4 regions of the Geobacillus sp. JS12 genome follow, and region 4 is predicted to be linked to each of the others. Evidence: predicted binding sites of a transcription regulator. Region 4 holds the regulator's gene; each other region holds the start of a gene.
What was found. Region 4 encodes Rex, which represses fermentation and respiration genes when NADH is low (regulators of the CRP and FNR family bind a similar motif). Its sites were predicted from a motif close to TTGTGAAATATTTCACAA; they were not measured.
Positions count from the first base shown of each region.

Region 1 (3,692 bases), 570 kb from region 4:
CTAAAAAGGAGTGAGTAAGTTGCCGCATATCCTGTTAGATCAAGTCAGTAAATCATTTAAAGGAGCAACGATTTTTGAAAACGTGAATTTTGCAGTGGAAAAGGGGAAAATTTATGGAATTATTGGTCCTAACGGTTCAGGAAAGTCTGTCTTATTCAAACTCATATGTGGATTTCTATTCCCTAATCACGGTAGGGTGATCGTGGACGGGGAAGAGTTGGGGGTCAATAAACGATTTCCCAGTGATTTTGGAATTATCATTGATCGGCCTGGATATATAGCGGGAAAGACAGGGTTTGATAATCTAAAAGCATTGGCTCTCATTCGAAACAAAATCAGTGATGACAAAATAAAGCAAACGATGAGGTTGGTCGGTTTAGATCCAGAATCGACGCAAAAGGTCAAACATTACTCACTTGGAATGAAACAAAAGCTTGCTATTGCTCAAGCCATTATGGAGGATCAACAAACGCTTATTTTATATATATGCTCATTGAAAAGTTAACCTTCGTATAAGTGGTTCCCACTCCGGTTATACTGCTCCTAAGGAAAAGCATGGAAAAGGAGCGGAATTCTGCATGAAACGTCTCAAAATCACCAACGATCACGGATGGACACCTCGGACACTTCGCAAACAGGAACGGAAAATCAAAAACACCCTTCTTCGCCAACGGGTGATGGCGGTTCGCCTGGTCATGGAAGGCTATTTGGGCAAAGAGGTGGCCTCCATGGTCAACGTGTGCCGACAAACCGTTTCCCATTATGTGTCGCTGTTCAACGAAGGCGGTCTGGAGCTCTTGCTTCATCGGGATTTCGCCCCCGGGCGGGAGCCGTTTCTCACCGAAGAACAGCAGGAAGAGATCAAACAGCTTGTGTTGACCACCACTCCCGCGGAACTGGGCTGGGACGTCGCTTCGGCGTGGAACACCAAACTCCTGCAATCCTATGTCGAAAAGCACTTCGGTGTTTGCATTTCCCGCGAAGCGTTGCGAAAACTCCTGCACCGCAAAGGGCTGTCGTGGACACGGCCGACCTACACATTGGCGAAAGGCGATCCGGATCGACAAAAGAATTTTGAGAAACAGATCGACTTCATAAAAAAAACTTAATGGATCCTGATTCGGTCTTGTTGTACCTTGATGAAACACATATCCGCTCTTACCATGTCTTGCGGTCCACATGGTCGGAAGTCGGCCGCCAAAAACAAGTGCCGACGTTCGGCCATCATGCCCACGTATCGCTGTTTGGCGCGGTCAACATCCACGATGGCGAAACGGTGCTTCATCAAACGACCGCTGCCAATGCCGCGACGTTCTTGGATTTCTTGAGAATGCTCAAAGAGCGCTATCCGGACCGTCTCATGGTCTTGGTGTTGGATAACGCCCGCATTCACCATGCCAAAATGGTCAAGGAGTTTTTGCGGGAAGAAGGGCAGTGTTTTCACTTTATTTACCTTCCTCCCTATTCGCCACAGCTGAACCCGATTGAACGCTTATGGAAATGGCTGAAAGATACGGTGATTGCCAATGTATTTCACAAGGATCGCAACGATATCATTCAAGCCATTACTCGGTTTGTCAACTACATCCACGAACGTCCGGAGGAAGTGCTGCAGCGCTTAGGGTGTGCAGGATGACTGAGAAGTTAACTCTTCATGTTGCATGTATATAGATGAACCATTCAATGCTTTAGATGCTGACAGCGTTGAAAATATCCGAAACTTGCTTCGGAAATTCAAGGAAGAAGGGAGGACGATTTTGCTCACTAGCCATAATCAAGAGGATATTGATGTTCTTTGTGATGAAGTGTACAGAATCAATCGTTTCAGACTTGAAAAAGTAAAAAAGTAGAACGCGATGTTATAAGCTCACATTCATATATAAATTGAAATAAAGGTCTCCTCCATTTTGGCTGACCACAGTTTCGGAGTTTCAGTTGAGCTAATCGAAAGATAAGATGGAATTAGCGTTGAGGTCTAAATGTGATCCATATCACATAACGCGCCTGAATGTTGCGGTACAATGAAGGCCAAGGAGGGGGCCGCCATGCGCGATTTTAATGAAAATCCGTTTATTGTGATTTGGGAATTGACGAGAGCTTGTCAACTCAAGTGCCTTCATTGCCGCGCCGAAGCGCAATACCATCGCGATCCGCGCGAGTTGACGTTTGAGGAAGGGAAAAAACTGATCGATGAGATTTACGAGATGGATCAGCCGATGCTCGTCTTTACGGGCGGCGATCCGCTCATGTGCCCGGATGTGTACGATTTAGCGAAATATGCGATCGATAAAGGATTGCGCGTGTCCATGACGCCGAGCGCGACGCCGAACGTGACGAAAGAGGCGATCCGCAAAGCAAAAGAGGTCGGCCTGTCGCGCTGGGCGTTTAGCCTTGACGGGCCAAACGCCGAGATTCACGACCATTTCCGCGGCGTGAGCGGCTCGTTTGATTTGACGATCCGTGCGATTCACTACTTGCATGAGCTCGACATTCCCGTGCAAATCAACACCGTCATTTCGCGATACAACGTTCATGTGCTTGACGAGATGGCGGCGTTGGTGGAGAGGCTGAAATGCGTCCTTTGGAGCGTCTTTTTCCTTGTGCCGACGGGAAGGGGAGAAGAGGAGGATATGATTTCTCCGGTTGAGCATGAGCGGGTGTTCCGCTGGCTGTATGAAACGAGCAAGCGCGTTCCGTTTGACATCAAAACAACGGCGGGCCAGCATTACCGCCGCGTCGTGCTGCAGGCGAAAATGCGTGAAGGAAAAACGGCAAAAGGCGGCATCCGTTACGAAGACGTGTTGAACAAAGGCTTAACCGGACAAGTCGACGGGCTCGGCCGCGCGCCGAAAGGAGTAAACGACGGCAACGGCTTTGTTTTTATCTCCCATATCGGCGATGTCTACCCGAGCGGGCTGCTGCCGGTCAAAGCAGGGAACGTCCGAGAAACGCCGCTGGCGGACATTTACCGACACTCGCCGATTTTCCAAGACTTGCGCAATCCGGACAAATATAAAGGAAAATGCGGCGTCTGCGAGTTCCGATATGTGTGCGGCGGCTCACGCTCGCGGGCGTATGCGGTGACGGGAGACTATTTGGAAAGCGAGCCGTATTGTGTTTACATTCCAAAGGCGCTGCGGACAAAAGAGCGAAGCCAACGGTAAGAGGGCGGTGAAAAACGGCCGCTTAAAATGACGGCGCTACGGCGTTGGTGAGACGGTTGCCCGGGCGCATGCGGCGGATGTTGGATGTGTGTTCAAAACATACGGGGAAGGAGTAGGCGCCCTTCCCGTTTTTATCATCCTGAACCGAGAAGATCCCCCACTTCCACGCGTGAGCGTAAGTGGGGGATGAATCGGGATTTGCCGTCACTCTTCCTCTTGCTTCCACAGAACAGAAGGTGTAAAGAACCGTGGGACGCACGGGGATGGCTTGGTGGACAGCCTGCTGTGGGGCGGGTGTTCCCAAGAATCTCCCACCTCAAAGCTCAAGCGTAGGTGGGAGAGCGTTCAATGTTGAAATATCATTCGTGGTCCAAATCGACAATAAATGTCTCCGGCCCGGTCGGCGCCGCGCTTCCTCCCTTTGGTTCGAGGCTCGCTTTAATTTGCTTGAACTGTTTGACATCCTCGCCGGTGATCAAAATGCGCGCCGCTCCGTGGCGGATCGTCAACAGTTCCCCTTTGACCTCG
Region 1 covers NZ_CP014749.1:233,356-237,047, forward strand. The annotation lists gene A0V43_RS01240 (hypothetical protein) at 1-4, shown strand, start outside; partial or broken gene A0V43_RS01245 (ATP-binding cassette domain-containing protein) at 20-481, shown strand; gene A0V43_RS20675 (IS630 family transposase) at 579-1,109, shown strand; gene A0V43_RS20680 (IS630 family transposase) at 1,109-1,636, shown strand; partial or broken gene A0V43_RS20070 (multidrug ABC transporter ATP-binding protein) at 1,662-1,850, shown strand; gene A0V43_RS01260 (TIGR04053 family radical SAM/SPASM domain-containing protein) at 2,046-3,164, shown strand; gene A0V43_RS01265 (anti-sigma factor) at 3,524-3,692, opposite strand, start outside.
Region 1: A0V43_RS01260 (TIGR04053 family radical SAM/SPASM domain-containing protein) is a predicted target of Rex. The motif match lies at 1,980-1,997, and genes of this name have one in related genera.

Region 2 (3,692 bases), 310 kb from region 4:
TGATGCGTATGCCAGTCTTTTTCAGCATGTCAAGCGCTTCCTTCAGTTGCTCGTTGTCAGACACCGTCATGCACCTCACTCTCTGTTCAAAGGTAAAAAAAATTATCACTTTATAATATTTATAATTAGTCTACAAAGAATACATGCCATTTGTCAATATAGATGCCATTAATATATGGGCTCAGACGCCATTTTAACAAAAAAAAGGAGGCGGAAATTGTTTCCGCCTCTTATGTCATTCATTTGAGGAGGTTACTATATATCATACGCAAAACGATGTACATTGTCTGGATGCTTACCTAGATGACGCTAGTCGGGCGACTTCCGCAAGCACCTCATCGACATGCCCCTTCACTTTCACCCCGCGCCATTCTTGAACCAACGTTCCGTCGGGGGCGATAATGAATGTCGAGCGATCAATGCCCATATATTCCTTGCCGAAATTTTTCTTTTTCTTCCATACCCCATACAGCTCGGCCACTTCATGCCGCTCATCAGAAAGAAGCAAAAATGGCAACTCATATTTTTCGATAAACGCCTCATGCCGCTTCATCGGGTCGGTGCTCACTCCTAAAATGACGGCGTTCAACTCGGCGAACTGCGCATGGCGATCGCGAAAGTCGCACGCTTCGGCTGTGCACCCCGGGGTCATGTCTTTTGGATAAAAGTAAAGCACCACATACCGGCCGCGAAAATCAGACAGCGAAACCATTTTCCCATTGCTTGCCGGCAAGGTGAAATCTGGAGCTGGCTGGCCAATGGCAATCGTCATGTCGTTCCCCCGTCTTCTTCATTTTCTTTTAGCGTAGCGAAGACGAAGGGAAATTGCAACTCATATCAGCGATGATCCCAGTCAAACACGGTGCGCGTCACGATGACAGCGGGCATAATGTAGCCGAGCAGCGCTTCGGCAATGGCGATCCACCGCCCGACGCCGATCGGAGTGACATCACCGTATCCGACCGACAAAAGCGTCATACCGCTTAAATACAAGCTGTCTTCAAGCAGCGACAAACGATCTTTCGATGCGCTATTTGGGGATGGGGTAAACACGGCATGGCCGTTTACTTGCAAAATCATATAAATCATGGCAAAACCGAGCAACATCGTTAAATACCATTGGACGAGAACCCATAAGCTATCGAGTGACATGCGATGCGTCGCTTGCACGCGCACTGTCCAAAGCGAGGTGATGCTGCCGAGCAGTACGGCGGCAACAACGCCAAGGAAGGCGTAATCCATCACGTTCCCCCCATTTTTGTCCGTCGTTCATATATACGCGGACAACCGGGCGATTATACCGCATGACCCTCCGAACCCTGCTTGAATCGGCAGCACTCCTGTATTCCACCGGATCGCCCGACCCATTTGACAAGCCAGCGTCCCGTCAGACGAAGCCAATCGTTGCGCTTTACTGAGCAAAATAGCGCGCCAATACACCTTTTAACGTCGCAGCACTACGGTGGAACCATTTTTTCTCCTCCTCGTCAAGTTCAATTTCAATCACTTCGCGGATGCCATTTCGGTTGATCACAGCAGGCACACCGATGTAGACATCGCGTTCGCCGTATGGGCCGTCCAAGTAAGCGGAAACGGTCAAAATGGCATTTTCATGATGCAAAATGGCGCGCGTCACGCGGGCAAGCCCCATAGCAATCCCGTAGTACGTCGCTCCTTTTTTCTCAATAATTTGGTAGGCGGCATCGCGCACATTGACAAAAATGCGCTCGAGCTCTTTTTGCGCTTCTTCCCCTTTGGACTCGACCAGCTTGCGGATCGGCACACCGCCGATATCAGCCTGGCTCCAGACCGGGAGTTCAGTGTCGCCATGTTCGCCGATTATATAGGCGTGCACGTTCGTCGGGGCGACGGCGAAATAGTCGCCCAACAAAAAGCGGAACCGCGCCGTGTCCAAAATCGTGCCCGATCCGATTACTCGCTCTTGCGGCAGGCCGCTGAATTTCCACGTCGCGTACGTTAAAATGTCGACCGGATTGGTGGCGACGAGAAACAGTCCTTGAAATCCGGATGCCATGACCGACTCAACGATCGAGCGGAAAATGGCAATGTTTTTGTCCACAAGATCAAGCCGCGTCTCGCCCGGTTTTTGGTTGACGCCGGCGCAAATGACAACCAAATCGGCATCGCGGCAATCATCGTAATCGCCGTGCCAAATGTCAGCCGGCTTCGGCGCAAATACTTTCCCATGGTTTAAGTCCATCGCATCGCCCTCAGCCTTGTTTTCATTTGCATCGATGAGCACGATCTCATCGGCAATCCCTTGATTCATTAAGGCAAACGCATAACTGGCGCCGACAAACCCGGTGCCGACGACCGCCACCCGATTTCCTCTCCCGTTTTTCATCACTATTCACCTCTTCTTCCTTTTTGTGAATATATTCACATTTTATTTTACGCCATAACATGCTAACGATACAGACAAGGTTGTGTCGATTGCTTGACCATTGTTTGTCATTTTGATGGCAAATGAACAAAAACGGGCGGGGCGCCTAGCTCCCCGTCCCGCGATATCGTCTCACCCCGGCGTTCCAAAGCATGACCGAAACGGTGAAGCAAACCATGCCGACCACTGGGGTGAAAAAGGCATAACTGTACCATTCCTTTTTATCAAGAAAATAAGCAGCTGGATAAACGCCGACAAAGGCAAACGGCAGCACCCACGTTAAAATATAGCGGATGACGCGATGATAAATATCGATCGGGTAGCGGCCATAGCTGCTGATGTTGTACATCATCGGCATGATGGATGTGCGGGCGTCGGCAAAAAAACTGATCGTCGCCAGTGAAATGAAAATGCCGGCATAAATCAATGCACCGCCAATGACAAACAAAATAAACACGAAGACATCATACCAATGAAATGAAAGAGACAAGCGGCTGCCGGCATACAGCATAATGATCAGCCCGGGCACAGCGCCAAGCAACGATTCGAGCTCCATCCGCTCCAAAACAATTTGAAACAGGCTGTTTAGCGGGCGCGTCAACACGCGATCCATTTCCCCCTGCACAATATATCGTTCATTAAAATCCCAAAGGTTAAAAAAGGCGCCAAATACGGCATATGGAACAAGAAAAAAACCGTAAATAAACAAAATCTCATCGCGCGACCAGCCGTGAAGCAGCGTCGTATGGCCGAACACAACCAGCAAAAATACCAAGTTGACCGCCTGAGCCATAAAGTCAGACAGCCACTCCACGAACAAATCGGCTCGATATTGCAGCTTTGTCTTCATATATTGCGCCATGTATTGAAAAAAAACCGATACGTAAAACAACGTTTACCCCCCTTGCACAACAAGACGCTTTTTCGCCACCCGCCATAGCAGCGCGATCGGAAACAATAACAGCACGCACCACGCCGCCTGCGTGAACAATCCATCGCTTACAGCGGCGCCTTGGAAGCTTTCCGTAATGATCATGCTTGGAATATAGCTAATGGCTTGAAATGGCATATACGCCATGAGCTGCTGCGCCCAATCCGGGTAAAACGACAAAGGCAAAATAAGACCGGAAAATAGATCGATAATAAACCGTTTCGCCCTAAGCAACCCTTCATTTCGGAACGTAAAAAACGTCACAACCCCCGCAAGCAAGTTCAGCTCCGAAAAAATGATAAAGCTGAATAGAAGCGACAAGCCAAAAGCGAGCCACGTTTTGGCGTGTCCCGGAAA
Region 2 covers NZ_CP014749.1:3,699,290-3,702,981, reverse strand. The annotation lists gene perR (peroxide-responsive transcriptional repressor PerR) at 1-70, opposite strand, end outside; gene bcp (thioredoxin-dependent thiol peroxidase) at 296-772, opposite strand; gene A0V43_RS18185 (potassium channel family protein) at 838-1,242, opposite strand; gene A0V43_RS18180 (L-lactate dehydrogenase) at 1,412-2,365, opposite strand; gene A0V43_RS18175 (ABC transporter permease) at 2,511-3,296, opposite strand; gene A0V43_RS18170 (ABC transporter permease) at 3,300-3,692, opposite strand, start outside.
Region 2: A0V43_RS18180 (L-lactate dehydrogenase) is a predicted target of Rex. The motif match lies at 2,389-2,406, and genes of this name have one in related genera.

Region 3 (3,692 bases), 1.5 Mb from region 4:
TGAAATTCAGCAGCGATCGGGGCGAACGCCGCTTCGATCTCTTCTTTTCGCTCGGCGATGTTCGGACAGTCGAACTCCAAGCGGAGAAAAAACGTCCCTCCCTCAGGGTCAGTCGAGTATTGGCTCGATTCAACGATATTCGCCCCTTGTTCGTACAGAAACGACGTCACCGCCGCGACGATGCCCGGGCGATCTGGGCAGGAAATAAGGATTCGAGCGCGTTGCTCGTAACCTTGCAAAAATGATTGCCAGCGATGTTGGCGAAATGTCGTCATGCGTTGTCTCTCCCTTTTCTTGCTTTTCCTTGCCATTCATCATACAAAAAATTCATGAACTTGCCAACAGGGAAGATAACAAAAGGAGGGTGTCCCAAAAGGATCGGGACACCCTTTCTTATTACCGTATATAGGTATAAAACAATTATTAAGGAACAATATGTTGTGTTTTGTTAAGGAAAATGACCCTTTTGGGTCAGCCCCCTGGCAAGCGAAAAACCTCTCTCAGTCTTTCGTCAAATCGCCGGCCGGGCCGAAAAATTCGTAATGGATGTGCTCCTCTGGCACACCCCATTGTTTTAGAGCGCGATAGACGGTTTTTATAAACGGCACCGGGCCGCAGAAATAAAAGTCTGCGTCTTTCGTCGGGATCACGGATTGCATCCATGCAAGGTCAATCCGCCCTTCTTTGCAAAAATGTGGATGGCGGCGGTCCTCGTCGGATGGCGACTCATAACAAATATGATAAGAAAATGACGGGCGTTCCGCCAACATCCGAAGCTCCTCGTCAAACGCGTGCACGCGGCCATTCAAAGCAGCATGCAAAAACGCCGCTGGGCGGGTCGGTTGGCGGATGGCCAACGTATGCGCCATGCTCAAAAGCGGAGTGATGCCGACGCCGCCGCTGATGAACACAACCGGCGTCGTTTTGGACAAATCAAGCGTAAAATCGCCGGCTGGAGCGCTAAGCTCGAGCACGTCGCCCTCTTGGACATGATCATGCAAATAGTTGGAAACAATGCCGGCCGGCTTGTCCGCTGTAGCTGCTTCCCGTTTGACGCTGATGCGGTAATACCCTTTTCCAGGTGCATCCGATAAGCTGTATTGGCGAATATGCGTATACGTCTCGCCCGGAATCGACAGTTTGACGCTCACGTATTGACCCGGCAAATAATCACTGATGGCCTTGCCGTCTTCCGGCTCCAAATAAAACGAAGTAATGACGCCGCTTTCTTTCACCTTTTTCACGACGACAAATCGGCGAAAGTCACGCCAGCCTCCGTGTTTGGCCGCTGCCTCATCGTAGAGCTCTTTTTCCACTTGAATGAAAACGGACGCAATGGCTTCATATGCTTCCGCCCAAGCCGTGATCACTTCGTCGGTGGCGGCGTCGCCGAGCACGTCTTTGATCGCCAGCAACAAATGCTTTCCGACGATCGGGTATTGTTCTGGTTTGATTCCTAAGCTGCGGTGTTTATGGCCGATTTGCCGCACAACCGGCAAAATCGCATCAAGCTGGTCGATATAGCGCGCTGCCGCATACACGGCTGCGGCCAAGGCGCGTTGCTGCCGCCCTTGCTTTTGGTTGGCGTGGTTGAAAATATTGAGCAGTTCCGGATGATTGGAAAACATGAGTTCATAAAACCGCTTCGTAATTTGTTCGCCATGTGTTTCCAAGACAGGCACCGTTGATTTCACAATTTCAATCGTTTTTGGATGCAATTTCGTTGTCGTTGTCATGATTTCATCCCCTTGTAAAACATGTATTTTTAATACATCTTTTATTCAACCATGAGCACTGCGAAAAAGCAATATTTCAAATACATCTTTAATAAATTGTTCACAATTCTCCGTTCGAATCAGGTGTGGTACAATGGGATCAAGAATGTCGCTTAAAGGTTGTGAATCACGATGCAGTTGACGAACTATACGGAATACGCCTTGCGCGTCCTCTTGTTTTTAGGCGCGCTTGATGAAGAAGAAAAAACAAACATCAAAGACATTGCCGCTGCCTTTTCCATTTCAGAGCATCATTTAAGCAAAATCGTCTATGAGCTTGGCAAACTCGGCTACATTGAAACGATCCGTGGGCGCAACGGTGGAATCCGCCTTGCGAAACGCCCCGCGGAGATTGTCATCGGCGCGGTTGTTCGCGAAACGGAGGAAAACTTGTCGCTTGTCGAGTGTTTTGCCGCCCACGGCAATGAGTGCGTCTTAACGCCGGTATGTCGGCTTCGCTTCGCACTTCACGAGGCGTTAGAGGCGTTTTTGCGTGTGCTGGATGCATATACGCTCGCCGACTTGCTTGAAGACCGAGCGTCGCTTCGTTCTTTATTGAAAGAGCGGCGCGGTTGAGGAAACTTTCTGGCTATAAGCTGGAGAGTTTTTTGGCGTTTGGCAGGCACACGATCACTAAGCATCGCTCTACGGAAGGAAGACGCGGGATGATGCGAAACCGATGGCGGCCTTTGCGGCGATTGGCACCTTGGCGCTCGGCCTTTGCGCGGGATGTGGCGGCAAGAACGATCATCAGTTGGAAAAACGAAACCAGTCGTCAAACATGGGCGGCGGGATGAATACGTCCGGCACCGGCCGATCACATCCCCTTTGTTTGCCACAAGACGAAGAATATATTAAGATTAGAAAGGTGTGAAAACATCTGCATGACTAAAGGAGGTCACAATGAAACACGAAGGAAACGCTTTGCCACCTTACTTGCATATGGACAATGGAGAGCTTTGGCTCACCGAAGATGATCGCGACAACTTAAAAATCAGCTATCGAATCAAAGAGGTGATTTTTGCCGAGCCGTCCGAGTACCAGCATGTGATGATTTTGGATTCGTACGATTTTGGCCGCATGCTCGTACTCGATGGCGTCGTGCAAACGACCTCGATTGACGGCCATATTTATAACGAAATGATTTCGCACGTGCCGCTGCAGTTTCATCCGGAAGCGAAGCGGGTGCTCATCATCGGCGGCGGCGACTGCGGCGCAGCTCGTGAGACGGCGAAATACGCTCATCTTGAAGCCATCGACATGGTGGAAATCGACGAAAAAGTCGTCCGGGCGTGCAAAGAGCATTTGCCAGCCGTCTCCGGCAACTTATCGGATCCGCGCGTGCGGTTTGTTTATGATGATGGCGTCAAGTTTGTGCAAGGGAAGGAAAGCGTCTACGACGTCATTATGATCGACTCGTCCGACCCAGTCGGCCCGGCGGAGGCCTTGTTTTCACCGGAGTTTTACGCCAACGTCCATCGCGCGTTGAAAGCGGATGGGCTGATGGTCTGCCAAAGCCAGTCGCCGATTTTCCATCTGGATATTTTGAAGCGGACGTACCGCAATATTCGCGAACTGTTCCCGCATGTGCTTGTGTACACCGCCGTGGTGCCGACGTATCCAGGAGGGTTGTGGAGCTTTACGATCGGCTCGAAACGGCCGCTCGATTTTCCGGCGCAGACTACCATTCCAAATGACACGAAATATGTGAACGATGGGATCTTTCGCCAATGTTTCGCGTTGCCGGCATTTTTGCGTTCGGCGCTTGAGGTGGAATAACCGCTTGGCATCAAAAAAGCTGTCCCCCACAAAGCAGGGACAGCTTTTTCGTGTTGCTTGAGTCCGTTCTGTTTTATGGAGCAGGTGGGTTGTGAGACAATGCCCGCTTGGCAAGCCATTGAAGCGTCAAGTCGTCAG
Region 3 covers NZ_CP014749.1:1,188,713-1,192,404, forward strand. The annotation lists gene purU (formyltetrahydrofolate deformylase) at 1-275, opposite strand, end outside; gene hmpA (NO-inducible flavohemoprotein) at 501-1,736, opposite strand; gene nsrR (nitric oxide-sensing transcriptional repressor NsrR) at 1,908-2,351, shown strand; gene A0V43_RS05885 (hypothetical protein) at 2,455-2,649, shown strand; gene speE (polyamine aminopropyltransferase) at 2,679-3,554, shown strand; gene A0V43_RS05895 (acyl-CoA dehydrogenase family protein) at 3,628-3,692, opposite strand, start outside.
Region 3: nsrR (nitric oxide-sensing transcriptional repressor NsrR) is a predicted target of Rex. The motif match lies at 1,825-1,842, and genes of this name have one in related genera.

Region 4 (3,692 bases):
TCGGCCCGCAACTCCAAATAGCGGCTGTAGTTGCCGGCATAGTGTTTGAGCGTGGCATTCGACAGTTCGTATACGTCGGTGACGATTTTGTCTAAAAAGTAGCGGTCGTGGGAAACAACCAGGACGGCACCGGGATAGGCTTGCAAGTACTGCTCCAGCCAGGCGAGCGTCTCAAGATCCAAATGGTTCGTCGGCTCGTCCAAAATCAATAAATCCGGCTTGGACAACAGCAATTTCCCAAGGGCAAGCCGCGTCCGCTGTCCGCCGCTTAACGACGAGACCGGCGTAGTTTTATAATCATATGAGGAAAACTGCAGCCCGTGCAAAACGGAGCGGATGTCGGCTTCGTATTGGTAGCCGCCTTGTTCTTTGTATTGTTCTTGCAGCTCGTCATACATTTTCAGCGTTTTTTCATAGCGAGCGGGATCGGCGAGTACGTCCGGGTCGCCGAGTTGCATGCTGAGTTCGGCGAGCTGTTTTTCGAGTCCGAGAAGCGGGGTGAATACCTCAAGCATTTCGTCCCAAATGGAACGCGGCGAGTCGAGCCCGCTGTTTTGCGCCAAATAGCCGATTTTGATATGGTTTGGTTTGATGATTTTGCCGCTGTCGAAAGAGAGTTCACCGGCGATGATTTTCAACAATGTCGATTTTCCCGCTCCGTTGCGGCCGACAAGGGCAATTCGGTCGCGGGACTGTATTTCTAGTTTTATATTCGATAAAATAAGGTCAGCGCCGAAATATTTCGTGAGCCCGTGCACTTGCAAAATGATCATGTCCGTCACCTCGCGAATAGTTTAACGCAAGTCGCGAAAACGGTCAAAGACGAATGATGAAAAATCGTGTATAGTGTATAAATGGAGGAGATTGTATTGTCATCGTTCACTCATTTCAATGAACAAGGGCGCGCGAAAATGGTTGATATTACGCACAAAGAAGATACTGTGCGAGTGGCTGTGGCGCAAACGAGCGTGACTGTCAGCCGGGAAATTTACGAAAAAATGACGAGCAATGCGATCGAGAAAGGGGATGTGCTCGCCGTCGCTCAAGTGGCGGGGGTGATGGCGGCGAAGAAGACAGCTGACCTTATTCCAATGTGTCACCCGCTTATGTTAAAGGGTGTGGACATTGCTTTTGCTTGGGAAAACGATGGAGAAGCGCATAAGCTCGTCATCACGGCAACGGTGAAAACGAAAGGGAGCACAGGAGTGGAAATGGAAGCGCTGACGGCCGCTTCGGTCTGTGCGTTGACAGTGTACGATATGTGCAAGGCGCTTGATAAAGGAATGGTCATCGGTCCGACGTATTTGGTCGAAAAAACGGGCGGGAAGTCTGGCCATTACCGACGGAAAACCGATTAGCTAGGGGATGAGATCATGAGCAACGAACAACCGAAAATTCCGCAGGCAACCGCCAAACGGCTGCCGCTTTACTATCGGTTTTTGAAAAACTTGCACGCTTCCGGCAAGCAACGCGTCTCCTCTGCCGAGTTGAGCGAGGCGGTGAAAGTCGATCCGGCGACGATCCGCCGTGATTTCTCCTATTTTGGCGCGCTTGGCAAAAAGGGATACGGGTATAATGTCCATTATTTGTTGTCGTTTTTCCGCCGGACGCTTGAAGAGGATGAGGTGACCGAAGTCGCCTTGTTTGGCGTCGGCAATTTAGGCACCGCCTTTTTAAACTATAATTTTTCGAAAAACAACAATACGAAAATCGTGATGGCGTTTGATGTCGATGAGCGGAAAGTAGGGACGACAGTCGGCGGGGTGCCGGTCTATCATCTCGATGAGTTGGAGGAGCGGCTTCACGAAAACATCCCGGTCGCCATTTTAACCGTGCCGGCCGCCGCGGCTCAAGCGCTGACCGACCGCCTTGTCGCGCAAGGAATTAAAGGCATTTTAAACTTTACTCCGGCGCGGTTGAACGTGCCGAACCATATTCGCGTCCATCATATCGATTTAGCCATTGAGCTGCAGTCGCTCGTCTATTTTTTGAAAAACTATCCATCGCCATCGTAAAAAGGAGAGAACAACACATGAAATATTTGTTGCTCGTTGCTGTGATTTTGTTGCTGTTTGGCACGAAAAAGCTGCCGGAATTAGGGCGGTCGTTCGGCCAGTCGCTTCGCGAGTTTAAAGACGCCACAAAAGGGCTCGCTGATGACGAAGAAACGAAAAACGACCGATGACAAGGCAGGATGGAGAAACAATGAATGACAAAGAAATGTCGGTGTATGAGCATCTGGGTGAACTGCGAAAACGGCTCATCATCGTGCTCATCTTTTTTGCTGCGGCGCTTGTCGTTAGTTTCTTTTTTGTCGATGATGTCATTTTGTATTTGCAGCGAACGGCCGAGGCGAAGCATTTGACCATGAACGCCTTCCGCCTCACCGATCCGATTAAAGTGTATTTTCAGTTTGCCTTTGTCATCGCGGCTGTGCTATCGGCTCCGGTGCTGTTGTATCAAATTTGGGCGTTTGTCAGCCCCGGTCTGTATGAAAAAGAGCGGAAAGTGACGTTAAGCTATATCCCGGCGTCGATCGTTCTTTTTTTAGCAGGCGTCAGCTTCGCTTATTTCGTCTTGTTTCCGTTTGTCGTTCGATTTATGAGCCAGCTGGCTGACCAACTAGGGGTTCAACAAATGATCGGCATTAATGAATATTTTCAGTTTTTGCTTCAGCTCGTGCTGCCGTTTGGCATCGTGTTTCAGCTGCCGATCGTCGTGTTGTTTTTCACCCGCTTAGGGCTTATTACGCCGCAGCTTCTTGTTCGCATCCGCAAGTATGCGTATTTGGCGCTGCTTATTTTAGCGGCGGTCATTACGCCGCCGGATGTGCTGTCGCAAGTGATCGTCATGATTCCGCTCACCATTTTGTATGAAGGAAGCATTTGGGTGGCGCGCATCGGCTATCGGAAAGCGCAGCGAGCAGCCGAGGAGGAAGGCAATGAGTGAGGCGGGAGGAAAAACATGAAGAGGAAAGCGAGCAAGGCCGGGCCAAACGAAGGGGCTGTCTCAAAAGCCACAAAACAGGACTTTGAGGCCGGCCTCTTGTTTTTTGTTTCCATTTTCACAATATGATCGCCGTCATGAGATTGATGTTCTGGTCCCTTCCCGTCCGAATCACGGGAAGGGGTCAGCGTTTTGAGGCGAAAAGAAGGCGAAGGGCGGTGCCGAAATCAAAGGCAGCGAGCGCCGCTAAAGCGATGGTGGAGACGTTCCAAACCGTTTCATGAGCACTTTCGATGGCCAAATACGTAAACATTGAGCCTAAGACGAAATACAGAAGCGAAAACAGCCGAGGATTTCGCATCATAGCCAAACCCTCCAAACGGCGAGCGGCAGCTCGGACTGGCGCATCATGTTCTCAATTTTGTCGGCCAACAGCGTCTGCATGGCGACGACGAACGTATTCATGGAGACATGGGCGAAAATCGGCACGAAAATGCGTCCGGTTTTCGCGTATAAAAACGCGAATACCATCCCCATGGATGTGTACAGAAGCAAATGTTCCGGCTCCATATGGACAATGGCAAACAAAAGCGAACTGACAAGCGCCGCCAACCAAAAGTTGTATTTTTCATAAAGCGAGCCGAAAATGATTTTGCGAAAGATGATCTCCTCCAAAATCGGGCCGATGATGGAGGTGACGACGATAAGCAGCGGCGTCAGGCGGATGATATCGATGATTTGCCTTG
Region 4 covers NZ_CP014749.1:3,389,757-3,393,448, forward strand. The annotation lists gene A0V43_RS16710 (ABC-F family ATP-binding cassette domain-containing protein) at 1-773, opposite strand, end outside; gene moaC (cyclic pyranopterin monophosphate synthase MoaC) at 870-1,358, shown strand; gene A0V43_RS16720 (redox-sensing transcriptional repressor Rex) at 1,374-2,015, shown strand; gene tatA (twin-arginine translocase TatA/TatE family subunit) at 2,033-2,185, shown strand; gene tatC (twin-arginine translocase subunit TatC) at 2,206-2,949, shown strand; gene A0V43_RS16735 (YdiK family protein) at 3,131-3,310, opposite strand; gene A0V43_RS16740 (CPBP family intramembrane glutamic endopeptidase) at 3,307-3,692, opposite strand, start outside.